DNA from 4 places in the Streptomyces sp. LN549 genome. Region 1 is predicted to be linked to each of the others. Evidence: riboswitches for the same ligand, from Rfam matches in the RefSeq annotation. Region 1 holds a riboswitch; each other region holds the start of a gene.

The links. Region 1 has a riboswitch for S-adenosylmethionine ahead of SH922_RS35445 (hypothetical protein). Riboswitches for the same ligand answer to the same signal wherever they lie in the genome.
Region 2: it holds a riboswitch for S-adenosylmethionine, as region 1 does, so the genes downstream of both, thrC (threonine synthase) here and SH922_RS35445 (hypothetical protein) in region 1, are expected to answer to the same signal.
Region 3: it holds a riboswitch for S-adenosylmethionine, as region 1 does, so the genes downstream of both, SH922_RS10410 (aminotransferase class V-fold PLP-dependent enzyme) here and SH922_RS35445 (hypothetical protein) in region 1, are expected to answer to the same signal.
Region 4: it holds a riboswitch for S-adenosylmethionine, as region 1 does, so the genes downstream of both, SH922_RS01305 (putative leader peptide) here and SH922_RS35445 (hypothetical protein) in region 1, are expected to answer to the same signal.

Annotation. Positions count from the first base shown of each region.
Region 1 covers NZ_JAZHRI010000002.1:7,963,231-7,970,315, reverse strand. The annotation lists gene SH922_RS35465 (winged helix-turn-helix transcriptional regulator) at 410-862, opposite strand; gene SH922_RS35460 (MFS transporter) at 960-2,249, shown strand; gene SH922_RS35455 (cytochrome P450) at 2,409-3,665, opposite strand; gene SH922_RS35450 (cytochrome P450) at 3,662-4,957, opposite strand; gene SH922_RS35445 (hypothetical protein) at 5,116-5,538, opposite strand; SAM riboswitch class IV at 5,586-5,695, opposite strand; gene SH922_RS35440 (phosphocholine-specific phospholipase C) at 5,808-7,085, opposite strand, start outside.
Region 2 covers NZ_JAZHRI010000002.1:4,858,328-4,865,412, reverse strand. The annotation lists gene groL (chaperonin GroEL) at 1-1,250, opposite strand, end outside; gene SH922_RS22010 (cold-shock protein) at 1,600-1,806, opposite strand; gene SH922_RS22005 (MoaD/ThiS family protein) at 2,239-2,517, opposite strand; gene thrC (threonine synthase) at 2,547-3,842, opposite strand; SAM riboswitch class I at 3,860-3,986, opposite strand; gene SH922_RS21995 (glucosyl-3-phosphoglycerate synthase) at 4,140-5,087, shown strand; gene SH922_RS21990 (trehalose-6-phosphate synthase) at 5,141-6,532, shown strand; gene SH922_RS21985 (DUF4913 domain-containing protein) at 6,555-7,067, opposite strand.
Region 3 covers NZ_JAZHRI010000002.1:2,353,432-2,360,516, reverse strand. The annotation lists gene SH922_RS10420 (cytochrome bc complex cytochrome b subunit) at 1-1,053, shown strand, start outside; gene trpD (anthranilate phosphoribosyltransferase) at 1,176-2,240, shown strand; SAM riboswitch class IV at 2,331-2,448, shown strand; gene SH922_RS10410 (aminotransferase class V-fold PLP-dependent enzyme) at 2,623-4,002, shown strand; gene SH922_RS10405 (Lrp/AsnC family transcriptional regulator) at 4,128-4,409, opposite strand; gene SH922_RS10400 (rhomboid family intramembrane serine protease) at 4,406-5,155, opposite strand; gene SH922_RS10395 (hypothetical protein) at 5,316-5,558, shown strand; gene SH922_RS10390 (NYN domain-containing protein) at 5,593-6,957, shown strand.
Region 4 covers NZ_JAZHRI010000002.1:270,088-277,172, forward strand. The annotation lists gene SH922_RS01295 (APC family permease) at 1-535, shown strand, start outside; gene SH922_RS01300 (N-acetylmuramoyl-L-alanine amidase) at 582-1,172, shown strand; SAM riboswitch class IV at 1,232-1,345, opposite strand; SAM riboswitch class IV at 1,470-1,614, shown strand; gene SH922_RS01305 (putative leader peptide) at 1,667-1,717, shown strand; gene SH922_RS01310 (cell envelope biogenesis protein OmpA) at 1,901-2,686, shown strand; gene SH922_RS01315 (helix-turn-helix domain-containing protein) at 2,697-3,287, opposite strand; gene SH922_RS01320 (benzoate/H(+) symporter BenE family transporter) at 3,464-4,693, shown strand; gene SH922_RS01325 (ABC transporter ATP-binding protein) at 4,789-6,582, shown strand; gene manD (D-mannonate dehydratase ManD) at 6,623-7,085, opposite strand, start outside.

The sequences.
Region 1 (7,085 bases):
CTCGGCATGACTTTGCAGAGCGTTCGATATTTCGAATGACGCTCGTAACTTCGAACGGGACCGTAGAGTCGAACGGCTCCTGCGTCAACGGATCGCGCACGCCCGCGCCAAGAAGCGAGCGCACTGTCATGAGCGGGGGCCGCACAGCCTTGCAGCTCGCTCGCGGGCGGACTCGCCGCCGAACCCTGGATGCCGCCGGCCGCCCGCTCGCCGCCCCGGGAACGGCTCAACGGCAGGAGCGGGCCTCGTCCCCGCGCAGCCTCGCGTTCCGCACCACGGAACGGCTACGCCACGGCGATCCGCACCCGCACCGCGTCGACGGAGGAGGCGGAGCAACGGGCTGCCGGTTCCCCCACCCGGCCGCGGACCATCGACAGGCGGTGAGTCGGCACCGTCTCCCCGACTCGGATCACTGGGTGGAGACCTTGTGGACGGTGGTGTCGTCGGGGTCCAGCAGTCGCCCGTCCGCCGACCGGACTTCCAGTGCGCGAAGGGGATGTCCCTGCCGGCTGTCGACCATCCGGGAGCGCGGTTCGCCGGGGGCGAAGAAATTCTGTTCACCCCACTGCCGCAGCGCCACGATGACGGGGAAGAGGGCTTTGCCCTTCGGGGTCAGTACGTACTCGCGGTAGGCGCTGCCGTCCGAAGCGGGGACGGACTCGAGGACACCGCCGGCGACCAGGGCGCGCAGGCGCGCGGTGAGGATGTTCTTCGCCACGCCGAGGCCGCGCTGGAACTCCCCGAAGCGACGGCTCCCGTCGAAGGCGTCCCGCACGATCAGAAGAGACCACCAGTCGCCGATCGCGTCCACTGACCGCGCGACGGGACAGTCGCTGTCGTCGAAGCGCGTTCTTGTCACCATGCCGTCCTCCACTCTCAAGCTAGTTGCAAGATGCTACCAACAAAGCTACGGTCCCGATCGGTAGCAAGTTGAAACCATGCTTGAGGAGGGGTGCTGAATGCTCGGCAACCGTGAGGCTGCGACATCGGAGGCCGCGGCCCGGAGCGGCGGAGGTTCCGGGTTCGTCCTGTCCCGGGGCGTCGTCATACTGTTCGCCGTCGCCTGTGGAACCGCGGTGGCCAACGTCTACTTCGCCCAGCCGCTCCTGGTGACCGTGGGCCACGACCTCGCCATGAGCCCGGCACTTGTCGGCGGGATCGTCACCCTCACGCATGTCGGATACGGACTCGGACTCTTCTTCCTCGTACCGCTGGGCGACATGGCCGACCGCAGACGGCTCGTCGTGGCCCAGTTGCTCCTCCTGGTGGTGGCGCTGCTGGCGGTCGCCACCGCCCACACCGCGGCGATCCTCCTCGCGGGCATGGCCGGGATGGGGCTTCTCGCGGTGGTCACGCAGACGCTGGTGGCCTTCGCGGCGTCACTGGCCCCTCCTGCCCGGCGCGGACGCGTCGTCGGCCTGGTGACCAGCGGCGTGGTCGTCGGGATTCTGCTCGCCCGCACCGCATCCGGTCTCATGGCCGATCTCGCGGGCTGGCGGTCCGTCTACCTCGCTTCAGCGTCGCTCACCGCTCTGCTCGCCCTGGTCCTGCACCGAGTGCTGCCTCGCCGCGACGTTGTCCCACCGGCGTCCCTGCGATACGGACAGCTCCTGCGCTCCACGATCACCCTGTTCGCACGGGAACGGCTTCTGCGGCTCCGAGCCGTGCTCGGCCTGCTGATCTTCGCAGCCTTCAGCACCCTGTGGAGCAGCATCGCGCTACCGCTCAGCGAGCCCCCGTTCTCCCTTTCCCACACCGAGATCGGGGCATTGGGGCTGGTCGGAGCCGCAGGCGCCCTGGCCGCGACCATGGCTGGCCGCTTGAACGACCGCGGACTCTCCCAGCGGACCACCGGCATCGCATTGGCGCTGCTCGCTGCCTCGTGGATGCCCCTGGCATTCACCCGCAGCTCGCTCTGGGCCCTGGTCGTCGGCGTGATCCTCCTCGATCTCGCCGTGCAGGCGGTCCACGTCACCAACCAGACCCTGATCTATGCGCTGCACCCCGACGCGGGCAGCCGGCTGATCGGCGGATACATGGTCTTCTACTCGATCGGCAGCGCCACCGGCGCCATCGCCGCGACCTCCCTCTATTCGGTGGCCGGCTGGGGTGCCGTATGCACCCTGGGTGCCGCAATCAGCTGCCTCGCGTTTGCGCTCTGGGCGCTCACGCGACACAGCACCCCGGACCCCACCACCAAGGCCGCCGACTGCGGCAGTTCCTTGACTGTCGATGCATCGACAGATTGATGAGAAAGACCGGAAAGCGGCAGGGTGCGGCCGGACCGGCATCCGATCATGCCCATAGAACGGCGTCAGAGACAGGTCGGAGGACTGAATCACCGCCGTTTGCGGCTGGTGACACGGTTCTCACCAGCACGCCGTACGGAGAACGTCGGTCAGACGGCTTCAGGCACCGAGCAGAACGGGAAAGGCCTCCATGTCGTTCTGCGTCATCACGGGAAGCTTGCGGATCTCCGAATCCGGCACCGCGAGCCGCAGCTCCGGGAAGCGCCCGAAGAGCGCCGGCAGGGCGATCCCCGCCTCGACGCGGGAGAGCGCCGCACCGGGGCAGATGTGCGGACCGTGCCCGAAGGTCATGTGCCGGATCGGGGTGGGGCGGGTGATGTCGAAAGACTCGGCGTCGGGGCCGTGCTGCTCCGGGTCGCGGCCGATCACCCGGTAGGAGATGACCACGCCCTCGCCCTTGGCGATGACACCGTCACCGACCTGGATGTCCTCGGTGGCGAACCGCATCAGCAGATGGGTGGTCGGGGTGTCCCATCGCAGGGTCTCCTCGATCACGGTCTCCCAGGAGACCTCTCCGTCGAGGACCATCCGCAACTGCTCGGGGTGGGCCAGCAGGGCGCGTACGGCATTGAGAATGAGCCCGATCGTGGTCTCGTGACCGGCCGCGACCATCGCCTTGAGGTTGCCGACCACCTCTTCCTCGGTCAGCGGCTCGCCGCCCTCGTCGGCGAGGATGAGCGCGGAGGTCAGGTCGTCGGTCGGCTGCGCGGTCTTCTCCCGTACGAGCCCGGCGTAGAAGACGTCCAGGTCGGCGAGGAGGGCCAGGCGTTCGTCCTGCGGGGTGAGCATCGAGAAGAAGGCCTTGTACTGGCGGGTCAGCATGGCGTTCGCGGCGGGGTCGACCCCCATCAGCATGCCGACGACCCGCATGGGGAGCGGCTGCGCGAACACGGACTTGAGGTCGACGACGGCCCCGTCCCTGCCGCCCTCGGCGAGCGCGTCCAGCAGTTCCTCGGTGAACTTCTCGATGTCGGGGCGTATCGCCTCCAGCCGGCGGGGCGTGAGCGCCTGGGAGGTCTTGGTCCGCAGCCGGCGGTGCTCGTCGCCGTCGACGGTGAACATGGACCGGCCGGCGTCGATCATCCCGATGAGCGGCCACGCGTGCGTCACCTCGCCGCTCTGCCACAGGCCCCAGGCGTCGAGGTCCTTCACCAGCCGCGGATCGAGCAGGAGCTGGCGCGCGTCGGCGTGCCGGGTGAGGGCCCAGGCCGGGACACCGAGCAGCTCGATCCGGGCCAGCGGTCCGGCGTCGCGCAGCCGCGCCGTCTCGCCGTCCAGGTCCTGGACCATCGGGTCGATGACGACGGTCCCGCCGTTCTGGGCTGCTGCCTGGGCGGCGGCGTGGGGGCAGTTCACGAGAAGTCTCCTGTCGTACGAACGGGGGTGAACCGAACAGGGAGCGAGGTGGATCCACGCAGGAACGCGGAGGGCCGTCGCACGAGTTCGTCGACGGGGACGGCGAGCTGGAGATCGGGCAGCCGGTCGAGCAGGACCTCGATGCCGGTGCGGGCGATGATCTCGGCGATCTCCTGGGCGGGGAACGGGCACCGGTACTCGCCATGACTGAACGCGAGATGGGCGCCGTTGCCGCCCTGCGCGGGCGCTCCGGTGCCGGACACGCCCTGGCGGATCAGCGGGTCCGTGTTGGCGGCGCCGAGCCCGAGCAGCAGCATGTCCCCGGCCTTGATCCGCTGCCCGCCGAGCTGGGTGTCCCGTACGGCCCAGCGTCCGGCGAGGATCTGGGTGGGCGTGTCCTCCCAGAGCACCTCGTTCATGGCCTCGCCGATGCTGCGCCGGCCGCGGGCCATGGAGTCGGCGAACTCGTCCTCGGTGAGCATCAGCCGCAGGGAGTTGCTGATCCAGTCGGCTGTGGTGAGGTGCCCGGCGGCCGTGATGGCCATCAGGTCGAGCATGTACTCCTCGTCGGTGAACGCCTCGGGGAAGGCGAGCATGCGGGAGGTCACGTCGTCCCCCGGCACGGCCCGCTTCGCGGCCACCAGCCGGGCCATGTGTTCCCCGAACCGCAGATGGGCGCTCTGCGCGTCCGGGCCCCCGTCGGCAAGATCCTTCAACACCTGCGCGATGTCGGCGCCTTCGGCATCGGGGAACCCGACCAGTCGGGCGAGGACCAGGACGGGAAGGGGCTCGCAGAAGTCGGCGACGAGATCGGCCGTGCCGCGGCTGCACACGTCGTCGATGAGCCGGTCGGCCAACTGCTCGCAGTGGTTGCGGATCTCAAACGGATCGGCGCCTTCGAGAGCCGGTCCGACCATGCGGGCATGCCGCCGGTGCTCCTCCCCCGCGCTGAAGTAGATGGACGGCAGGGGGCGCCCCACCATCGGCAGCAGGGGCCAGTCGTCAGGAATGTTCGGCCACTGATTCCACAGGCCGACATCGCGGGGGAACAGCTCGCCGTCGCTGGTGACTTGATGCAGCTCGCGGTACCCGACGACCAGCCAGGCGGGGAACCCGCCCGGAAGTTCCACGGGGACGACAGGCCCGTGATCGCGCCGCATGGCGCGGTAGACGGCCTGGGGTTCGGTCTGGAACCCGGGCCCGCCGAGCGGCACGGCACCGGCGTGAGCCGGACAGCCGGGAGGTGCAGGAGGGGTGGACGGCGCGGGCTCGGTGGAAGAAGGGCGCGTCATGAGTCCTGACTCCTGTGGCGACAGCTGCAAGCGTCATGATCATGCGATCAACGCAGCTTCACTATAAGGATTTTATGTGACGTCGGAACCGTCAACAGCGATCAATTCCAAACCCGGAACTGAACAACAGGGCGACATCTCGGCACAATTGATAAGCATCACGATGTACCGCACCGGGCAGAGCCGCCCTCGCACAGATCCCCGCCCTGGAGCGCGACGTTGACCAGCCCGACCCCCCTCCCACCCCCGGGTCCGGCGCCTTCACCATCGCCGTACACGAGCTTCAACGCATGCCAGCGCGCCAGCCAGTACACCCGCCCACGGTGATCGGCGAGGGTCTCCCGCAGCGCGCCGGGCGCATGCGTCCAGACCGCGGGGAGGTCACCCGCATAGTCGAAGGCGGGGCGCAGTTCGACCCATCCGTCGTCGCGGACGTCACCGGAGGTGAGCAGGATCTCGACGGCCTGTCCAGGTTCCTGCCGGCACTTCTTGGCATGGATCCAGTGCACGCGGTGGCCCGCGGCATAGCGGACGCAGTCCTCGCTCCGCACGGAGTCGTTCTGGGTGAGATGACGCAGCATGGTGAGGTTCGCCTTCCGGGGTGAGGACCCCGAGTGCCCTGCACCGCGGTCCGCTGTTCCCCGTACCCTGCGCACGGGGCAGGTCGTCACCCGGAGCACCCGCAGCGGAGCGGGGTGCCGTCCAGCAAGCCGGGGCTGTGCACTGGAACTCATGACCCGTCCGAAACCCTATCCCACGCACACGGCCCGGCCCGACGGGTGGTCAGGAGTGCGCAGCGCCCGGCCACGGGCACCGCCCACCCCCGAACCGCCCGCCGGACGGGGGCCACTCAGCCGGTGACGAGACCCGGGTCGCTCGAACCGGCCCGGCCCGTCTCGACGTGTCCGGCGAAGCGCCGCAGGAAGGTGGCGTCCGCGTCGGAGACGACGGTGACGTCGTACCAGTTCTTGCTTCCTCGCAGGTCAAGCGCGTACTTCACGGTCGCACCCGCTCGGACCGCGAAGGTCTGCACCCCTCCCCCGTACCCGACGGCGCTGCGAACGGTCAGGCGCACGGTCGCGGAACCGCCGTTGACGAAGGTCAGTTCAAGCCCGCCGGAGGAGGCATCATGACGAGCCGTCACCTCGGGCCCCGCCACCTTCCCGTCCGCCCGGAAGGTGCGCAGGAATCCGTTGGGGCCGTGGACGGTGAGGTCGGTCACTCCCTTGGAGTAGGCGGTGTTCCAGCTGTCCGAGAGCGACTTTCCGGCCTCGGTGGTGTAGGTCCAGGGCCCGTCGGTTCGGTTCGCGGAAGTCACGAGGAACTGCGCCCCGGCGGCGGGACCACCACCGAAGGTGAGGCGGTACTTGCCGGTGGACACATCGGCGGCGCCGTCGACGTAGGGCGCGTAACGCAGCGGCCGGGTGGGCCGCGCCCCCTTCTCCTGCTTCGGCACGCTGCCGGTGGCGGGCGGCGCGGGAACGTAGTCGGGGTGCCGGAGGCGGTCCGGGGGCTGGTAGGCGTCGGTCGACGGCAGCGAGACGTCCGATGCGTCCGCACGACGGAAGTCGAAGGCGGAGGTGAGATCACCGCAGACGGCGCGCCGCCAGGGCGAGATGTTGGGCTCGTGCACCCCGAAGCGCTGCTCCATGAACCGGATGACGGAGGTGTGGTCGAAGACCTCGGAGCACGCGAACCCGCCGGTGCTCCACGGGGACACGACGAGCATGGGCACACGCTGCCCGAGCCCGTACGGCCCTGCGGCGTACCGGATGTCACCGGGGAAGTAGTCGGCCGAGGTGTCGACGGTGGACAGCCCCTGCGCGGGCCCCGACGGCACGAAGGGCGGCACGACGTGATCGAAGAAGCCGTCGTTCTCGTCGTAGGTGATGAAGAGGGCGGTCCGGCCCCAGACCTCGGGATCGGCGGTCAGCGCGTCCAGGACCTGCGAGATGTACCAGGCACCGTAATTGGCGGGCCAGTTGGGATGCTCGCTGTACGCCTCCGGAGAGACGATCCATGAGACCTTCGGCAACGTCCCGGCCCGGACATCGGCCTTCAGGTCGTCGAGGAGCCCGCCACCGTTCTTGAGATCGGTCCCGGTACGAGCCTTGTCGTAGAGCGGATC
Region 2 (7,085 bases), 3.1 Mb from region 1:
AGAGCCACGCCACCACCGGCGACGATGCCCTCCTCGACGGCGGCCTTGGCGTTGCGCACCGCGTCCTCGATGCGGTGCTTGCGCTCCTTGAGCTCGACCTCGGTCGCGGCACCGGCCTTGATGACGGCCACGCCGCCGGCCAGCTTCGCGAGGCGCTCCTGGAGCTTCTCGCGGTCGTAGTCCGAGTCGGAGTTCTCGATCTCGGCACGGATCTGGTTGACGCGGCCCTGGACCTGGTCGCTGTCACCGGCGCCGTCGACGATCGTCGTCTCGTCCTTGGTGATGACGACCTTGCGGGCGCGGCCGAGCAGGTCGAGACCGGCGTTCTCCAGCTTGAGGCCGACCTCCTCGGAGATGACGGTGCCACCGGTGAGGATGGCGATGTCGCCGAGCATGGCCTTGCGGCGGTCACCGAAGCCCGGGGCCTTGACGGCGACGGACTTGAAGGTGCCACGGATCTTGTTGACGACCAGGGTCGACAGGGCCTCGCCCTCGACGTCCTCGGCGATGATCAGCAGCGGCTTGCCGGACTGCATGACCTTCTCCAGCAGCGGAAGGAGGTCCTTCACGTTGCTGATCTTCGAGTTCACGATCAGGATGTACGGGTCGTCCAGGGACGACTCCATGCGCTCCATGTCCGTGGCGAAGTACGCCGAGATGTAGCCCTTGTCGAAGCGCATACCCTCGGTGAGCTCCAGCTCCAGACCGAAGGTCTGGGACTCCTCGACGGTGATGACGCCTTCCTTGCCGACCTTGTCCATGGCCTCGGCGATGAGCTCGCCGATCTGGGTGTCAGCGGCGGAGATGGAGGCGGTCGAAGCGATCTGCTCCTTGGTCTCCACGTCCTTGGCCTGCTCCAGGAGGGCGGCGGAGACGGCCTCGACGGCCTTCTCGATGCCCCGCTTGAGGGCCATCGGGTTGGCACCTGCGGCCACGTTGCGAAGGCCCTCGCGGACGAGCGCCTGAGCGAGAACGGTGGCGGTGGTCGTACCGTCGCCGGCGACGTCGTCCGTCTTCTTGGCGACCTCCTTGACCAGCTCCGCACCGATCTTCTCGTACGGGTCCTCCAGCTCGATCTCCTTGGCGATGGAAACACCATCGTTGGTGATCGTGGGGGCGCCCCACTTCTTCTCAAGGACGACGTTGCGGCCCTTGGGGCCGAGGGTGACCTTGACGGCGTCGGCGAGCTGGTTCATGCCGCGCTCAAGACCGCGCCGGGCCTCCTCGTCGAAGGCGATGATCTTGGCCATATGAAGTGGTCCTCCCGGACAGGGGTGGATTTCTCCGGACCGAGAGGCGCCCGCGACGGACGGCCTGCGTGTCTGCCGGTTCCTTGCCCCGACAGACCTGCGGGCCTCACCGGCCCGGTCCAAGTTTCTGTCACTCTCACCCAGAGAGTGCTAAGCCAATAATTAGCACTCGACCCCCGAGAGTGCAAGCGTCCCCCTCCGGAGTGTGGACAGCCGCGAAGGGGCCCGCGGAGGCGGTCCGGCACGTCGCGCGAGCGCCCCGGGACGCACGAAGGGCCCGTACCCCAGGGGTACGGGCCCTCCGTGCGTGAGTAGTGTCGTTGGCCGACTGCGTACTGACAGGCCGGGCTCAGCCGACGGCGAGCTTGACCATGTCCGCCTGCGGCCCCTTCTGGCCCTGCGAGATCTCGAATTCAACTCGCTGACCCTCTTCGAGGGTGCGGTACCCGTCCATCTGGATCGCGCTGTAGTGGACGAAAACATCCGCACCACCGTCGACCGCGATGAAGCCGTACCCCTTCTCCGCGTTGAACCACTTGACGGTGCCCTGAGCCATGCCTAACTCCCCTATTACTGGCCCTTGCACGGGACCGCACTTCGCGGGCCCGGGTCAGAACTCACCCTCCGACAGGAGAGGGTGCGTGCGCCGGAACGCGTCGACCGCGGCCGAATGTATCTGCCCAACTGCCCTCTGCAACAGGTCAATCGGACGAGAATTCTGAGCAGCACCGATCGCCCGAATGCGGGGGATTCATGAGATTCCAGGGCAAGTCAGGCCAGGCAAAGGCGACTTATGGCGCAAGGGGCTCTCGTACTTTGGCTGCATCTTGTCGTGGCCAGGCGCATTCTCATATGCGGGTGGCACGGGCAGCGGAGGGGACTTCCCTCACTGTACCGCGCTCAACCATGCAGAATTGCCCCCTCCGCTTCTCTCGCAGAGGGGGCAATTCCGGTGACGCGGTGAAGTCGGGCCGGGGAGGCCCGGGGCTCAGCAGCCGCCGGCGACGGCCGGGATGATCGAGATGCCGGCGCCGTCCGGGGTGACCGCGTCCAGGCCACCCTCGAAGCGCACGTCGTCGTCGTTGACGTACACGTTCACGAAGCGGCGCAGCTTGCCCTGGTCGTCCAGGACGCGGGCGGCGATGCCCGGGTGGTCCTTCTCCAGGGACTCGATGACCTGGGAAAGGGTCGCGCCCTCGGCCGGGACCTCGGCCTGGCCGCCCGTGTAGGTGCGGAGGATGGTGGGGATACGGACCTTGACGCTCATGGTGGGTGCCCTTCCTGAGTCTCGAGTGGTCAGAAGCTGGTGGCGAGGCCGGCGGCGCGGAAGGCTTCCAGACTCGGGCGGATCGTGGCGCTCGCCTGCGAGGTGGCGGCCACCGCGTCCAGCGTCTTGAGGCCGTCACCGGTGTTCAGGATGACAGTGGTGAGCGCCGGGTCCAGCAGACCGGCCTCGATCAGCTTCTGCGTCACGCCGACCGTCACCCCGCCGGCCGTCTCGGCGAAGATGCCCTCGGTGCGGGCCAGCAGCTTGATCGCGTCGACGACCTGCTCGTCGTTGACGTCCTCGACCGCGCCACCGGTGCGGCGGGCGATGTCCAGGACGTACGGGCCGTCGGCCGGGTTGCCGATCGCCAGGGACTTGGCGATCGTGTTCGGCTTCTGCGGCCGCACCACGTCGTGACCGCCCTTGAATGCGGCGGAGACCGGGGAGCAGCCCTCGGCCTGGGCGCCGAAGATCTTGTACGGCTTGTCCTCGACCAGGCCGAGCTTGATCAGCTCCTGGAGGCCCTTGTCGATCTTCGTGAGCTGCGAGCCGGACGCGATCGGGATGACGATCTGGTCGGGCAGCTGCCAGCCGAGCTGCTCGCAGATCTCGTACGCGAGGGTCTTGGAGCCTTCGCCGTAGTACGGGCGCAGGTTGACGTTGACGAAGCCCCAGCCCTCGCCGAGCGGGTCGCCGATGAGCTCGGAGCAGAAGCGGTTGACGTCGTCGTAGTTGCCCTCGATGCCGACCAGCTCACCGCCGTACACCGCGGCCATGACGACCTTGCCCTGCTCCAGGTCGTGCGGGATGAACACGCACGAACGCAGGCCCGCACGGGCGGCGGCGGCGCCCACGGCGCCGGCGAGGTTGCCGGTGGAGGAGCAGGAGAGGGTGGTGAATCCGAAGGCGCGGGCGGCCTCGACGGCGATCGCGACGACGCGGTCCTTGAAGGAGTGCGTCGGGTTGCCGGAGTCGTCCTTGACGTACAGACCGCCGGTGACGCCCAGCTCGCGGGCGAGGTTGTCGGCCTTGACCAGCTTGGTGAAGCCGGGGTTGATGTTGGGCTTGTCCGCGACATCGGAGGGGACCGGCAGCAGCGGCGCGTAACGCCAGATGTTGTTCGGGCCGGCCTCGATGCGCTTCTTCAGCTCGTCCGGGGAGCCGCTCGGCAGGTCGTACGCCACTTCGAGCGGCCCGAAACAGGACGCGCAGGCGAAAATGGGACCGAGTGCGAATCGTTCTCCGCATTCGCGGCAGGAAAGCGCTGCGGCGGGACCCAGGTCCACGGAAGATTCAGTGTTTGCTGCAACAGTCTCAACAGCCATGATGGCGAGGCCCTTTCTCCTCATCTTCCTCGCGACGCGTTTCGTCACGAGACGGAATTGGCACCTTCCCCACCTGACCTCGCGGTCGGCGGGAGGGTTGCCGGGACTTCAACGGGCCGTTCCCTCTGTCCCTCTGGATGAGCGCTGTGGCACTGGACCATGGATCCAGGCGTTTATCGGCGGACGGACCCCGGCATGCGACGGCCATCTGCGTTGTTCAAGACTGTAACCGAAGCACCGGACTGTTGAGATAGCCGTCCGAACCGCGAGATGGATCACATACAGGGAGTATCGACCGTGCTGGAAGAGGTCGAACGCTGGCTGACCAGGCGTTCCTGGTCAGCCGCCGACCGTCCGCTGGACCGTCTGCTCGATGCCAGGAACGGCGCGAACGGCGCGAGCGTGAGTGTGGTGCTGCCCGCGCTCGACGAGGCGGAGACCGTCGGGGACATCGTCACGACGATCCGGCGCGAGCTGATGGAGAAGGTCCAGCTGGTCGACGAGCTCGTGGTGATCGATTCCGGTTCGACGGACGCCACCACCGAGGTCGCCCGCCGGGCGGGCGCCCGCGTCGTCCACCGGGACGCGATCCTGCCCCGCATCCCGGCCGTCCCCGGCAAGGGCGAGGTGCTGTGGCGGTCACTCCTGGTGACCGGCGGCGACATCGTCTGCTTCATCGACGCGGACCTGAAGGACTTCTCCGCGGACTTCGTCTCCGGCATCGTCGGCCCGCTGCTGACCGACCCCTCGGTGCAGTTCGTCAAGGCGATGTACGACCGCCCGTTCGGCGACACCACGGGCCAGGGCGGCCGGGTCACCGAAATGGTGGCACGCCCGCTGCTCAATCTGCACTGGCCGCAGCTGGCCGGCTTCGTCCAGCCCCTGGGCGGCGAGTACGCGGTGCGCCGCTCGCTGCTGGAGCGGCTGCCGTTCCCGGTCGGTTACGGAGTGGAACTGGGCCTGCTCGTCGACGCCCTGCACACGGTCGGCCTGGACGCCCTCGCCCAGGTCGACGTAGGCGTCAGGAAGCACCGTCACCAGGACGGCCAGGCGCTCGGCCGGATGGCGGCCGCCATCTACCGCACCGCCCAACTCCGCCTCTCCCGGGGGCATCTGGTCCGCCCGTCGCTGACCCAGTTCGAGCGCGGCGAGCACGGGTTCGTCCCGCGCACCTACCCGGTGGACACGGAGGAACGGCCGCCCATGCGCGAGATCGAGGAGTACGTTTCACGCCGCGCGGCGTGACGTGGGCCTACTTCGCACGTTTGGGCGGTTCGCGATCGGGCTAGATTCCGCCCATGGTCTCCGAGCACGCCCCTCAGCCCGCTGCCCAGGTACTCGTCGCGTCCAACCGCGGCCCGGTCTCGTACGCGCTGCGCGAGGACGGCACCCTCGACTCCCGGCGCGGCGGCGGCGGACTCGTCTCCGGCCTGAGCGCCGTCGACGACAAGATGTGGGTCTGCGCCGCCCTCGGGGACGGCGACCGGGAGGCGGTGCGGCGCGGCGTCGGTGAGCCAGGTGTGCGGATGCTCGACATCGACGCAGGAGTGCACGCCGACGCGTACAACGGCATCGCCAACTCGGTGCTCTGGTTCGTCCACCACCTGCTCTACCAGACCCCCGTCGAGCCCGTCTTCGACGCGGAGTTCCGCCGGCAGTGGGCCTCCTTCGAGACGTACAACCGGGCCTTCGCCGAGGCGCTCGCCGAGGAGGCGGGCGAGGGTGCGGCGGTCCTCGTGCAGGACTACCACCTGGCGCTGGTGCCCGGCATGCTCCGCGAGCTCCGCCCCGACCTGCGGATCGGCCACTTCTCGCACACCCCGTGGGCGCCCGTCGACTACTTCCGGCTGCTGCCCGACGACATCGCCGAACAGCTGCTGCACGGCATCCTCGGCGCCGACCGGGCGGCCTTCCTGACCCGCCGCTGGGCGGACGCGTTCATCGGCTGCTGCACGGAGATCCTCGGCGGCACCGGCGGCACCCGGATCGGGGTGCACGGCCTCGGCGCCGACGCGGACTTCCTGCGCCGCCGCGCGCACGAGGCGGACGTGGACGAGCGGATGGCGGCGCTGCGGGAGCAGGTGGGCCCCGGCCGGAAGACGATCGTGCGGGTGGACCGTACGGAACTGTCCAAGAACATCGTCCGCGGGATGCTCGCCTACCGCGCCCTGCTCGACGAGCGGCCCGAGTGGCGCGGGCGCGTCGTCCACATCGCGTTCGCCTACCCCTCGCGGCAGGACCTCGCGGTCTACCGGGAGTACACGGCCGAGGTGCAGCGCGTCGCCGACGGGATCAACGCCGCGTACGGGACGGCGGACTGGACCCCGGTCGTCCTCCACGTCAAGGACGACTTCGCGCGCTCGCTGGCGGCGTACCGGCTGGCGGACGTGGCGCTCGTCAACCCGATCCGGGACGGGATGAACCTGGTCGCCAAGGAGGTCCCGGTCGTCTCCGACCACGGCTGCGCGCTGGTGCTGTCGCGCGAGGCGGGGGCGCACGAGGAGCTGGGCGCCGACGCGATCACGGTGAATCCGTACGACGTGTCCGCCACCGCCGACGCGCTGCACGAGGCGCTGACGATGGCGGACGACGAGCGGGCGGCCCGCACGAAGCGACTGGCCGCGGCGGCCACCGCGCTGCCGCCGCAGCAGTGGTTCCTGGACCAGCTGGAGGCGCTCCGGCAGGAGTAGCGCCCGTCCGGCGGCGGCCCGGTCAGTTCGCCGAGTCCGCCGCCGCCTCGGCCGCCTTGCGCGCCTCCTCCGCCTCCGCCGCATCGGCCGAGAAGGCCGGGTCGTCCCACATCTCCGGCGGTGACGGATTGCCCGGCAACGGGCCGATATCCGCTTTGTGGCCGTCGGGTCCCCAGCAGGAGGCGAACGGCCCGGTGCGCGGATCCATCAGCACGGCCAGATGGGGATCGGCGTGGTGCAGCCACCAGTTGGACATACCGAGAGACGAATCGACCCGCAGGTACTCGAAGGCCCGCCACAGCGAGGCGAGCCTGGCGACCGCTTCGGGATGCGTCCACCAGTCCGGACACCAGGCCAGGTGGACGCCGTCCACACGCCGCCGCACCACCTGGGCGAGATACTCCTCGACGAAGAGATCCAGCGACCGGAAGATTAGTTCGGTGCTGTCGTCGGCCTCCATCGGCGGCGGTGCCCCCGCGGCCGATGCAGGACCTCCCTCTGCGGGAACATCCTTCTCCCCATCCTGTTGCGGCATCGTTCTCTCCTTCCGGAA
Region 3 (7,085 bases), 5.6 Mb from region 1:
TACCTGTCGATGTTCCTCTTCGGCGGGGAGTTCCCGGGCGGTGACTTCGTCGCCAGGTTCTACTCGGTGCACATCCTGCTGCTCCCGGGCATCATGCTCGGCCTGCTGGTGGCCCACCTGATCCTGGTCTTCTACCACAAGCACACGCAGTTCGCGGGTCCCGGCCGCACCAACAAGAACGTCGTCGGCATGCCGCTGCTGCCGGTGTACATGGCGAAGGCCGGAGGCTTCTTCTTCCTGGTCTTCGGTGTCATCGCCGCCATCGCGGGCATCGCCTCGATCAACCCGATCTGGGCCATCGGCCCGTACCGGCCGGACCAGGTGTCCACCGGCGCCCAGCCCGACTGGTACATGGGCTTCTCCGAGGGCCTGATCCGTGTCATGCCGGGCTGGGAGATCAACCTCTGGGGCCACACCCTGGTCCTGGGTGTGTTCATTCCGCTGGTGATCTTCCCGCTGGTCCTGGCCGCGATCGCGGTCTACCCGTTCATCGAGTCCTGGGTCACCGGGGACAAGCGCGAGCACCACATCCTGGACCGTCCGCGCAACGCCCCGACCCGCACCGCCTTCGGCGTCGCCTGGATCACCTGGTACATGGTGCTGCTCATGGGTGGTGGCAACGACCTCTGGGCCACGCACTTCCACCTGTCGATCAACTCCATCACCTGGTTCGTGCGGATCGCGTTCTTCGTCGCTCCGGTCCTCGCGTTCGTCGCAACCAAGCGGATCTGCCTCGGCCTTCAGCGCCGGGACAAGGAGAAGGTGCTGCACGGGCGCGAGTCCGGTCTCATCAAGCGCCTGCCGCACGGTGAGTTCGTCGAGGTCCACGAGCCGCTGGCACCCGCGCAGCTGCACACGCTCACCGCGCACGAGCAGTACAAGCCGGTCGAGATCGGCCCGACGGTCGACGAGAACGGTGTCGAGCGCAAGGTGTCCTTGGTGACGAAGCTGCGGGCCAAGCTCAGCAAGGGCTTCTACGGCGAGAACAACCAGATCGCCAAGCCCACCGCCGAGGAGTACAAGGAGATCACCAGCGGCCACGGCCACCACTGATCACCTGAACTGATCGCCACAGCAGGAGCCCCGTCCATCGCATGGACGGGGCTCTTCGCTGTCCCCGGGGCTCGATAGGGTGGTCACGTTCCTTTTATCGGCTGTGGACCCAGGAGTGGACCATGAACGTTGTGACCCCGGTCGGCGGCGACAGCGTGGCGGCTCGTTCCTGGCCCGGCGTGCTGACGCCCCTGCTGCGCGGCCAGGACCTGACCGCCGACGACACCGCGTGGGCGATGGACCGCATCATGAGCGGTGAGGCGACCGATGTGCAGATCGCCGGCTTCGCGGTGGCGCTGCGGGCCAAGGGCGAGACAGTCACGGAGGTCTCCGGCCTGGTCCGTGCGATGTACGAGCACGCCACGACCATCCACGTGCCGGGCCGTACGGTCGACATCGTGGGCACCGGCGGCGACATGGCCAAGACGGTCAACATCTCCACCATGTCGGCGATCGTCGTGGCGGGGACCGGCGCCAAGGTCGTCAAGCACGGCAACCGCGCCTCGTCGTCGGCCAGCGGTTCCTCCGACGTCCTGGGGAAGCTCGGCGTCAATCTGGAGCTGCCCCCGCAGCGGGTCGTGGAGGTGGCGGAGGAAGCGGGCATCACCTTCTGCTTCGCCGTCAAGTTCCACCCCGCCCTGAGGTACGCGGCGAAGGCCCGCTCGGAGCTCGGCGCGCCGACCACCTTCAACATCCTCGGCCCGCTCACCAACCCGGCCAAGGTGCGCTCTCAGGCCATCGGCGTCGCCGACCTGCGTATGGCGCCCATCGTCGCGGGCGTCCTCGCCGAGCGCGGCAACTCCGCCCTGGTCTTCCGCGGCGACGACGGCCTGGACGAGCTGACCACCACCGCGACCTCCCGCGTCTGGATCGCCAGGAACGGTGTCGTGCGCGAAGAGGGCTTCGACCCGCGCGACGTCGGCATCGACCTGGTGCCGGTGGAGGCGCTGCGGGGTGCCGACGCCTCGTACAACGCCGACGTGGCCCGCCGGCTGCTCGCCGGGGAGACAGGCCCCGTCCGGGACGCCGTCCTGCTCAACTCGGCGGCGGCGCTCGTCGCGCTGGACCCGGGGGAGGGCACGCTCACCGAGCAGCTCACCGCGGGGATGGCGAAGGCCGCCGAGTCCATCGACTCGGGTGCGGCAGGCCGGGCGCTGGAGAGATGGGTCGTGGCCAGCAACGCCTGACAGGACGGCGTACGGAATGTGAGGCAGGGCGCAGTCCAGATCATGGACTGCGCCTTGCGCGTTTCCGCGCGTATGGCAAGATGCTGCGCAGGTCATGAGTGACAGCGACTACGGCCCCGGCCCGCTGTCCGGCAACCCTCCGTCCGTGGCGGGGTGCCCCGGGTGAAGACCAGGCCGCAGGCAGCGAGGTCTGCGGCAAGCGCGGACCCCTCGACATCGTCAGATGTCCACCCGTGGGGTCCTGGTCCTCAGGGAGCCTCTTGTGAGCAAGCGAATGCGATAGGGCTTTCCGGCCCTCCTCCGCACACCCTTCTTTCTTCCCTCCGTGCTGCCGCGTATCCGCAGGCACGCGGAATTCGCCTGCCTGTTACGGGAGTTCGTCATGTCTGTCTTCACCGCCGCCACCGACCAGTCGATTTGTGCGCCGCTGCCGGTTCTGGGCAAGGATGTGACGGTTCCGCTGGTCACCGGCGGGGAGGTCACCTACGCCGCACTGGACTACGCCGCCAGTGCCCCGGCCCTGCAGCGGGTGTGGGACGACGTGGCCGCGTACGCGCCGTACTACGGCAGCGTCCACCGTGGTGCCGGCTACCTCTCGCAGCTCTCCACGGACCTCTTCGAGAGCAGCCGCGAGACGGTCGCGGAGTTCCTCGGCTGCCGCGCCGACGACCAGGTGATCTTCACCCGGTCCACCACCGACTCGCTCAACCTGCTCGCCGCTGTCCTGCCCGCCGACTGCCAGGTGTTCGTCTTCGAGACCGAGCACCACGCCTCGCTGCTGCCCTGGCGCGATGCCCGCGTGACGTACCTGAACGCCCCGCGCACCCCGGGCGAGGCCGTCGCGACGCTGGAGCGGGCCCTCGCCGACCGCGACCCCTACGGCCCCGCGCTGGTCTGCGTCACCGGCGCCTCCAACGTCACCGGCGAGCTGTGGCCGGTCAAGGAGCTCGCCGCCGCCGCGCACGCCCACGGTGCCCGGATCGTGCTGGACGCCGCCCAGCTCGCCCCGCACCACCCCGTCGACATCGCCGAGCTGGACGTCGACTGGGTCGCCTTCTCCGGGCACAAGCTGTACGCACCGTTCGGCTCCGGGGTCCTCGCCGGCCGCTCCGACTGGCTGCGCGACGCCGAGCCCTACCTGGCCGGCGGCGGCGCCTCCCGCCAGGTCGCCCGGCGCGCCGACGGCGGTGTGGACGTCGAATGGCACACCACCGCCGCCCGCCACGAGGCCGGCTCGCCCAACGTCATCGGCGTCTACTCCATCGCCTCCGCCTGCAAGGCGCTCACCGAGGCCGGCTTCGACAGCCTGGTCGCCCGGGAGCAGCAGCTCGTCACCGCGGTCCGCGCCGGACTCGCCGAGGTCCCCGAGGTCAAGGTGCTCTCGCTGTTCGGCGACGACGCCCCGCGGGTCGGCGTCATCTCCTTCGTGGTGGAGGGCTGGAACAGCTCGCACTTCGCCGCGGCGCTCTCCGCCGAGTACGGCATCGGGGTGCGTGACGGACTGTTCTGCGCCCACCCCCTCGTGCGCACCCTGCTCGGCAGCGACCCGCAGGACGTCGGCGAGTGCGGCGCGCCGGAGGCGGAGCCGGGCCAGAAGTCCCTCAACGCGATCCGGGTCAGCTTCGGCGCCGGTACGCCGGACGAGCACATCGAGCGCTTCCTGCGGGCGGTCAAGGAACTCGTGAGTCAGGGCGCCCAGTGGAAGTACCGGACCGAGGACGGCCGCTGCGTCCCGGACCGGGGCACGGCCGCGCAGGTCTGAGCAGACCCCCTCAGCACTTTCGGCCGGGTACGGACAGTTGTCCGTACCCGGCCGAAAGTGCTGAGGCGACCAGGGTGTCCCGTCCGGACCAGCCCGCGAGCCCGGCATGGTCCGAACGAGAGGCCCTACGCGTCCAGACCGATGGCGAAGGCCGCCTCCAGGTCGTGCTGCGAGTACGTACGGAACGCCACGTGGGTGTCGGTTCCCTCGACACCGGGGATCTTGCTGATCCGGCCGGGGATGACATCGGCGAGGTCGTCGTGCTTGGAAACCCGGACCATGGCGATCAGGTCGTACGTACCGGTGACCGAGAAGACCTCGCTGACGCTGTCCAGCGCGGCGATGGCCTCGGCGATCTCGGGAATCCGGTCCACGCTGGTTTTGATGAGCACGATCGCGGTGATCACGGCTGGCTTTCTCCCTCGGTGGCCGTGGCTGGAGGCTTCACTCTAGGGCCTTGCGGCCGGCCGCGTCCGTAGCGCCCCCAGGCGTAGAGGAAGCCGGTGGCGAAGCCGGCCACGTGGGCGAGGTAGGCCACCCCGGGCCCGCTGCCGGCGCCCTCGGCCGCCAGCCACTGCAGGACGAACCAGAAGACCAGCACGATCCAGGCGGGGAAGCGCAGCGGCAGGAACAGCAGGAACGGGAACAGGCTGGTGACCCGGGCCCGGGGGAAGAGGTAGAGGAAGGCCCCCAGGACCGCCGAGATCGCCCCCGACGCGCCGACGAGCGTCTGGTCGGAGGTGGAGTGCGCGGCCGCGTAGGCGAGCAGGGCGAGGTAGCCGCAGCCGAGGTAGAAGAACGCGAATTCGGTGTGGCCCATGCGCTCCTCGGCCATGGCTCCGAACACGTAAAGGAACAGCATGTTGCCGAGCAGATGCAGCCAGCTGCCGTGTACGAACAGTGCGGTGAGCGGGGTGAGGACGGCGTGTGCCGAGCCGTCCCACAGTTCGCTCGGGATGACGCCCCAGCGCTCGAAGTACCCGGCCTGGGCGGCGAGCAGGGCGTCCGCGGTGCCGTAGACCGGGTTGAACCCCGAGAGCGGGCTGATCACGAAGACCACGCAGCACAGGGCGATGAGGGCGTACGTCACCGGCGGCCCGCCCGAGGTGGCCGCCCGCAGGAGTCTGCCGGCCGCAGCCCGCCGATCGATCATGAACAGAGCATGACGCAAGCGGAGGGAACGGGACAGACCGCCTCGCCGTGCCGAGGGGAAGCGCCGAGGCCGTAGGGTTACGAGAGGACATCCGCAGTTCGACGGCGCACCGCGAGATCCTTGTCCGGCAGCTCAAGGCTCGACGAAAGAGGACGCAACGATGACGACGGTTCCCCAGCCGACCGACGGGACCCGCTGGCGCTGCACGCTCTGCGGAAACCTGACGAGGTTCGACGTGACGCGTTCGTCCAAGGTCGTCGAATACGTCCACCTCGACCTGGCCGGTGAGTCCAGCGTCGAGGAACGCGAGGTGGTCAGTGAGACCATCGAGTCGGTGCGCTGTCGTTGGTGCAACGCGGTGGACCAGATCGAACTAGTCGACAGGCCGGGTGCCGACTCCTGACGGGGCCGCGCGGACATAAAAAATGAGGTGACGGATGGTGGAGCAGCCCGCTGGCGGCGCCACGTCGGCCGATGCGGCCGGCGACGCCGTGGAGGCGCTCGACCGCCCGCTGCCCGAAGGCGTGCGGCGTCGGGTCGTCGCGCTCGTCGCGGACGCGTTCGGCGGTCTCACGGTCACCGAACTCCCGGCCCAGCTCCGACAGTACGCCCGCTTCACACCGACCCGGCGCGCCAAGTTCGCGGGGAACGCGATGGCGGCCGCGCTGGAGGGCGACGCGCCCTTCCGCCGCCGCATCGGCGAACGGCTGAAGGAGACCCAGCCGGAGCTGACCGCCGCGCTGGTGGCGGGGTCTCCGCCCGCCGCCGCGGATCCCGTCGACGTGGCCGCCGCCGCCTATGTGCTGCGCCCGGCCGGCTGGGTCAAGCTGGTCGCCGCCGCCGGCGAGGAGGCCGAGCGGGCCGACGCCGAGCGGGCCGACGAGGAGGTCCGGCTCGAACTGGAGCGGCTGCGCGAGGAACTCGCCCGGGCCCGCGCCCAGACGAAGAGCGAGACCGATCGGCTCCGCGCCGAACTGGACGCCGCCCGCAAGGAGGCCGACTCGCTCCAGCGCAAGCTGCGCAGCGCGGCCAACGAGGTGAAGCGCGGCGAGGCGGCGCTGCGCCGCGGCAGGGCCGAGAGCGATGCTCTGCGAGCCGAGGCGGCAGCCCAGGTGTCCGCGGCCGAGAGCGAGACCCGGAGGCTGCGGACGAGGCTCAGCGAGGCGGAGGCGTCCGTCGAGGCCGGCCGCAGGGCCGCCAGGGAAGGGCGCTCGGTCGAGGACATGCGGTTGCGGCTGCTGCTCGACACGGTGCTCGAAGCGGCCGGCGGGCTGCGGCGCGAACTGGCGCTGCCGCCCTCCTCGATGCGTCCCGCGGACAGTGTGGACGCGGTCGAGCCCGGACGGATGTCGCCCAAGGACATTGCCGCCAGGGCTCTTTCGGAGACCGATCCGGCGCTGCTGGACCAACTGCTCGCGCTGCCGCAGGCCCATCTGATCGTGGACGGCTACAACGTCACCAAGACCGGCTATCCGCAGATGCCGCTGGAGAAGCAGCGGCTCCGGCTGCTGGGCGGTCTGTCGGTGCTCGCGGCCCAGACGGGCGCCGAGATGACCTGCGTCTTCGACGGGGCCGAGCTGGCCGCTCCGGTGCTGCTCGCGCCGCCGCGCGGGGTGCGGGTGCTGTTCAGCAAGCCGGGTGTCACGGCGGACGAGGTCATTCGTCAACTGGCGCGCGCCGAACCGCCCGGGCGGCCCGTCGTGGTGGTCTCCACCGACCGCGAGGTGGCCGACGGGGTGGCGAAGGCGGGGGCCAGGCCCGTTGCGTCCCTCTTGCTCCTGAAGCGGCTTTCGCGCGTCTAGTGCGTCTTGTTGCGACTTGCCGGAAATCAGGGAACGGACCGTCAAGTCGCCGCTACGCCCTGTGTGATGTGAGTAAAGAAGTACCTCCTGTGACGAGATTTTTCCTGTGAGGATTTGAACTGATCACA
Region 4 (7,085 bases), 7.7 Mb from region 1:
CCGTACGGCGTTCGCGCTCGGCCGCACCGGGGTGTTTCCCCGGGCATTTGCACAGCTCCACCCCCGTCGGCGCTCCCCCGTCACCGGGGTCGCCGTGCAGTTCGTGATCGCGGCCGGCGCGGCGCTCGGGCTCGGATTCGCCTACGACCCCGTGACCGCCTTCGTCCTGCTGGCCACCGTGATCGTCACGGTGATCATCGGGGTGTACATCATCGTGAACCTGGCCTGCGCCGGCTATTTCCTGCGGCGGCGCCGGGACGCGTTCAATCCGGTGCTGCACCTCCTGTTCCCGGTGCTGGGCATCGCGGCGTTCGCGCCTGCCCTGCTGACGGCCGCAGGGATCCCGGCGTTCGACTTCGTCTCCGAACTCAGCGCCCCCGTCTCCTGTGCGGGTCCCGTCGTCGGCATCTGGATGGTGCTCGGGATCATCGTCCTGGCGGTACTACTGCGCAGACATCCGGAACGGGTGGCCCAGATGGGCAGAATCCACCTGGACGAGGACCCGCCGGCCCGGGCACCTGAACCGGACAACTGACCGATCATCCCCACCTGTTACTCTCCCCCACCACCCAGGAGTACGCATGGACCGCAGAAGGATCCTTCAGGGCGCCGCGGCGACGGCCGCGGGGGCACTGCTTCCCGCCTCCGTCCGCGCCGCTGCGGCGACGGCCGGCGAAACGGACTACCCGGCGGCCCACTGGGTACCGGCCTCGACGTCCAACTACACCGTCTCGACGCGGCCTTCGGCTTATCCGGTGCAGTACGTGATCATCCATGTCACCCAGGAGACGTTCTCGGACGCCGTGGCGATCTTCCAGAATCCGGCGAAGCAGGTGTCCGCGCACTATGTGGTGCGCTCCGCCGACGGGTACATCGACCAGTGTGTGCGGGAGAAGAACATCGCCTGGCACGCGGGGAACTGGGACTACAACACCCGTAGCATCGGCATCGAGCACGAGGGCTATGTGGACCAGCCCTCCTACTTCACCAACGCCATGTACGAGAAGTCGGCGCTGCTGACCGCCTCGGTGTGCGACCGCTACGGCATCCCCAAGGACCGCGCGCACATCCTCGGCCACGTACAGGTCCCGGGTACGGACCACACGGACCCGGGACCCCACTGGGACTGGGTCCGCTACATCCGTATGGTCAACCTCCTGGGCGCGGGCTGAGCCGCGCACGGGCCGGCGGGATCTCCGGGTCCCGGGCGTCCCGCGTCCGGGCCGGCGGGCTCACCCGTTCGCCGGTCGGGGCGTCGTCCGGTCCGGTCGTCACCTGGGGCGCCCCGCTGCGTGCGAGGGTCGCCGGCCGGCAAGCCAGGGCAGATCCGCCGGCACTCGTGACCGTTCCGGTCTGCGCCGGAGGTGCGGGCCGCAGCGAAATGGCTGCCAACGCCGGTGACCACCAGGCGAGACGGCTCGTCCCGCCTTCTTGACGGCGCCACCGGACGCACCGAAACTGACGTGGACGGTCACGATTGTCAGCGCTGCCCGTGCGGGATCTCCCGCCTGTGCGGTCATCGGCCCCGGCCCGCTGACAGGCAACCCTTCCACCGCGATGGGGTGCCCCGGGTGACGACCGGGTCCTGTTGGAGCAACAGGACAAGCGCGGTCTCGCGTCTCGCGAGCCCCAATGGCAGGACCGGTGGGAATTGCCCAGGAACGGCTTGACGAGGCGCCTGCACATCGATCTCCTGCGCGTCTCCAGCGCTTACTAGTCCGCATCGGACCCGTCCCCGTCCGATCGGCCGGACTCCTCGTCCCGGTGCGCTCGCACCGGGCCGGACGGGTCCCCTCGGTCCGGACCGGTACGCAAGCGCAGTCGCTCCGTATCCGGCCGCCGGTGCCACCATGGCGGCGGTGGCTTCGTCGTTCCCCCAGGGATCCCCATAGGGAGAGTCATGCCCGAGACAGCATCGCGCGGTTCCAGTACAGACAACTCGCCGCAGTGCGGCCCCGTTTCCTCCGCCTCCGCTTCACGCGCCGCAGGCCTCCGCTCTCCTTCGGGTGTTCCGTCCCCCCGCTTCGACAGCCGGATCGGCGTCGGTCTCGCCGGCGGCTTCTATCCGGCGCCGCACCGCTACGAGCTGTTCCTGTCGGCGAGTTGTCCGCGCTCGCAGCGCATCTCCATCACTCTCGGCCTCCTCGGTCTGCAGGACTCGGTCGCCACCACGCTCCTGACCCACCCGTCCGGGACACCCGAGGCCTTCGCCTCGCTGCGCAGTGCGTACGAGGCAACGGTGCACCACTACGACGGACCGCTGACGGCTCCCGCCCTGTGCGACCGCTGGAGTGGCCGCATCGTCAGCAACCACACGCCCGACATTCTCCGCGACCTGGCGGGTCTGCTGTCCGGGCACAACGAGGCCTGCCCCTCCGCACTGCACCCGCCGGAGCTCGCCGCGGACATCGAAGCCCTGCGTGAGCTGCTCGACCGGAAGGTCACTCCGTCCGCAACGCCCTCGGAGCGCTCGGCGGCGCTCGACCTGATGGAGCGCCGGCTCTCCTTGCATCCCTATGCGCTGGGTACGGAGCTGACGGCCGCCGATGTGGACCTGTGGGTGGCGCTCGTCCAGCCCGGCGCCAACTTCCTGCGCCCGTACCCCCTGCTCCAGGACTTCGTCCGCCGCCTCGGCGACCACCCCGCCTTCCCGTCCGCGAACGACGTGGCGTCCGACGCGGCGTGAGCCCCGGCGCTCAGCCGTCGTCGCGCGCGGTTGTCCGACCGGCTCCACCGGCAGGCTCCCCCGCCGAGGGATAGCGGACGAAGAGGATGCCCTGCACATCCCCGTCGGGCGCGCTGTAGACGTGGGGCACGTCGGCCCGCCAGTGCGCGCAGGCGCCGGGGCCGGCCGTGCTGATGCCGTCCGGCGGGCCGACAACGGCGGTGCCGGTCAGGACCATCAGGCTCTCCTGCGTACCCGGGACGTGCCCTTGCGACTCCTGTACGGCACCCGCCGTGATGCTGATGCGGAACACGTCGGTGACCGCGGACCCGTCCTCGTACCGCTCCAGAAGAACGGCGGTGACGGCACTTCCCGAGACCCCGGGAAGTGCCGGGCCGGAGCCGCCTCTCGGGCGCAGGTCGCTCAGTACGGCGCTGAGCGGCAGGCCGAGTGCGGTGGTGAGGGCGTACAACGTCTCCAGGGTGGGGTTGCGCGTGCCGCTCTCCAGCTCCGAGAGCGTGCCCTTGCCCACGCGGGAGCGCCTGGACAGCTCCGACAGCGACAGGTCCCGCTCGCGCCGCAGCGCTCGCAGCCTGCGCCCCACGTCCTCGTTCAGCCCCATCGGCCGTGCACCCGCTCCGCTGTCCTGGTTGACGGGCGTCGGCCCGCCTCTCTAGTGTTCCACATACAGAACGTTCCGTATACGGAACACACCGCGGCGCGCCGGGTCAGCCGCCGGCCATCGGCGCAGGCCGGCACCGCACCCGGTCGGGCACAGCACAGGAAAGTGACTCACTCATGTTCACGATCACCCGCATACGCTCGGCCGCGCCGCCCTCGGCCGTGGTCGCCGGACTGATCGCCGTCATGGTCGGGGTCACCAGTTCGGCGGCGCTGGTCTTCACGGCCGCGCAGGCGGCGGGGGCGGACTCACGCGAGATCTCCTCCTGGATGCTGGCGCTCGGCGTCGGACTGGCCTGCACCTGCATCGGGCTGTCGCTGCGTTACCGGGCGCCCGTCGTGACCGCCTGGTCGACGCCGGGAGCCGCGTTGCTCACGACCGGCCTGAGCGGTGTGTCGATGGCTCAGGCGGTCGGGGCGTTCGTCTTCTCGGCCCTGCTCATCCTTGTGAGCGGTGTGACGGGCTGGTTCAGCCGTCTCATGGGCCGGATCCCGGTGCCGCTGGCGGCCGCACTTCTCGCCGGGGTGCTGCTGCGGTTCGGCACAGGGCTGTTCAGCACGATGGACGGCGGATTCGCGGTCGCGTTCCCCATGTTCGTGATCTACCTGCTGGGCCGGCGCCTGCTGCCCCGGTACGCGGTGCTGCTGGCGCTCGCCGCAGGCGTGGTGGCCACCGTGTTCACCGGCGGCTGGCAGCTGGGCAAGGTCCGGCTCGCCCTGGCCACCCCCGCCTTCACCGCGCCGGAGTTCGACTGGAAGGTCCTCGTCAGCGTCGGTGCGCCCCTCTTCGTCGTCACGATGGCCTCGCAGAACCTGCCCGGCGTCGCCGTGATCCGCGGTGCCGGCTACGACGTGCCGGTCTCGCCCCTGATGACGTGGACCGGGGCGGCCAATGCCGTCCTGGCACCCTTCGGGGCGTTCGGCCTCAACCTGGCCGCGATCACGGCCGCCATCTGCACGGGCGAGGAAGCACACCCCGACCGCGACAGACGCTTCCTTGCCGCCGTGTGGGCGGGCGTCTTCTACCTCTGTGTCGGCCTTCTCGGCGCCACCGTCGCCTCGCTCCTCACCGCGATGCCGCAGGAACTCGTCCTGACGATCGCCGGGATCGGCCTGCTCGCCACCATCGAGGCCTCCCTGTCCACGGCACTGGCCGACAAGGCGTCCAGGGAGGCGGCCGTGGTGACGTTCCTCGCCACCGCCTCCGGCGTGACGCTGCTGGGGATCGGCTCCGCGTTCTGGGGCCTGCTGGCCGGCCTGGTCACCGGCGTGATCGCCTCGGCGGGCCGCCCGCGCCGCAAGGAGCCCGCGCCCGACCCCCGGCCGGACGAAGTCCGCGTCCGCTGAGGCCCGCCGGGTCCCACGGCGGATTCCGGGGCCCTCGTGCCCCGTCCGTGGGACGGGGTTGCCGCGGAGAGCGCGAGCGGGGTGGGATGGCCACCATGCAGAAAGCGGTTTCCCAACCCTCCGCCGAACCCCTGGCGCCCTTCGACCACCTCGACCACCGCTACCGCGGCGAGAACCCGTTCCGCACCCTCGGCCACCTCTTCCGGCCAGACCGTGGGCGGCTGGCCCTCGCGGTCGTCTTCTTCGTCGTGAAGCACAGCCCCATCTGGCTGCTGCCCCTGATCACCGCCACGGTCCTGGACGTGGTCGTCCAGCACGGCCCGGAATCCAGGCTCTGGAAGTCCACCGGCGTCCTGTTGTTCATCCTCGTGATCAACTACCCGCTCCACCAGTGGTACGTACGCTGCCTCGGCGGCAGCATCCGGCGCATGGGCACGACCCTTCGCTCTGCGCTCTGCCGCCGGATGCAGCAGTTGTCCATCGGCTATCACTCACGGATCAGTTCGAGTGTCCTGCAGGCCAAGGTGGTCCGCGACGTGGAGTCGGTGGAGCAGATGATGCAGCAGAGCGCCGACATGGGACTGGGCGCCGTCGTGACGCTGGTCGGCGGTCTCGTGGTCATCGGCGTGCGCGTGCCCGCCTTCCTTCCCGTCTTCCTGATCGTGGTGCCCGCGGCGGGCTTCCTCGTGATGAAGCTGCGCGCCCGACTGCGCAGTCACAACGAGTCCTTCCGGCGCGAGGTCGAACAGCTCTCCTCCCGCGTCGGCGAGATGACCACGCTCATCCCCATCACCCGCGCCCACGGGCTGGAGCGCACCGCGCTCGGGCGGGTCGACGGTTCGCTGCGCCAGGTCTTCGCGGCCGGTCTGCGCCTGGACGTGATCAACGGCCGCTTCGGCTCGCTGGCCTGGGTCATCCTCAACACGCTGGGCGTGCTGTGCCTGACCGGGTCCGCCCTGGTCGCCTACCACGGCTGGATGCCCATCACCCCCGGCGACGTCGTCATGCTCAGCGCCTTCTTCACCGTCCTGACGGGTTCCGTCACCACGCTGCTGGGGCTGGCTCCCATCCTCACCAAGGGCCTGGAGTCGGTGCGTTCGGCAGGTGAGGTACTCCAGGCACCCGACCTCGAACACAACGCCGGCAAGGCACAGGTCGACCGCGTCACCGGCCGGATCGACTTCGAGGACGTCGGCTTCGCCTACGACGACGCGGCCCCCGCCGTCGACGGGTTCACCCTCTCGGCACGGCCGGGCGAGACGATCGCGCTGGTCGGCGCGTCGGGCGCGGGCAAGTCGACCGTGCTGAACCTCCTCATCGGATTCATCCGGCCCACCTCGGGCCGCATCATGCTCGACGGGACCGACATGGCGGGCCTCGATCTGCGCAGCTACCGGCGGTTCCTGTCCGTGGTGCCGCAGGAGTCGATCCTCTTCGAGGGCAGCATCCGCGACAACGTGACGTACGGAATGGGAGACACCGACGAAGCCACGCTGATACAGGCGCTGGCGGACGCCAACGCGCTGGAGTTCGTCAAGGACCTGCCGCTCGGCCTCGACACGGTCGTCGGCGAGCGGGGAGCGCGGCTCTCGGGCGGCCAGAAGCAGCGACTCGCCATCGCGCGGGCGCTGATCCGCGACCCCAGGGTGCTGGTGCTCGACGAGGCCACCTCCGCGCTGGACAACCGCTCCGAGGCCCTCGTGCAGGAAGCCCTCTCCCGGCTCGTGCACGGCCGTACGGTCTTCGTCGTCGCCCACCGGCTCTCCACGATCCAGGGCGCCGACCGCATCGTGGCGATGAAGGGCGGCCGGATCGCCGAGGTGGGGACGCACGACGAACTGATCGGCCGGGAAGGGGTGTACGCGGGCCTTCAGCCCGCCTACCCGTAGCGGCCTGGCGTGGCGCCGCCGGACGGCGGCGCCACGCGGATCACCAGTCGTGGACGCTGCCGTCCCGCAGGCGGTTGACCGGAAGATAGGCCTGCACGTACGGATGCGCGGCCGCCGCCTCCTCGTCCAGCTCCACACCGATACCCGGCGCCTCGCCCGGGTGCAGGTACCCGTCGGTGAAGGTGTACGCGTGCCGGAACACCTCCTCGGTGAGAGGGCTGTGGCCCGAGTACTCCTGGATGCCGAAGTTGTGAACGGCGAGATCGAGGTGGACGGCCGCGGCCATCCCGACCGGCGAGATGTCCTCCGGCCCGTGGACGGCGCTCTTCACCTGGTACTGAGCGGCGAAGTCGAAGAGCTTGCGCAGCGGCGTGACCCCGCCGAAGTGGGTGACAGCCGAACGTGCGTAGTCGATCAGCTGCTCGGTGATCAGCGCCTGGTAGTCGTACACGGTGTTGAAGACCTCGCCGACGGCCAGGGGCGTGGTGGTGTGGCGGCGGACC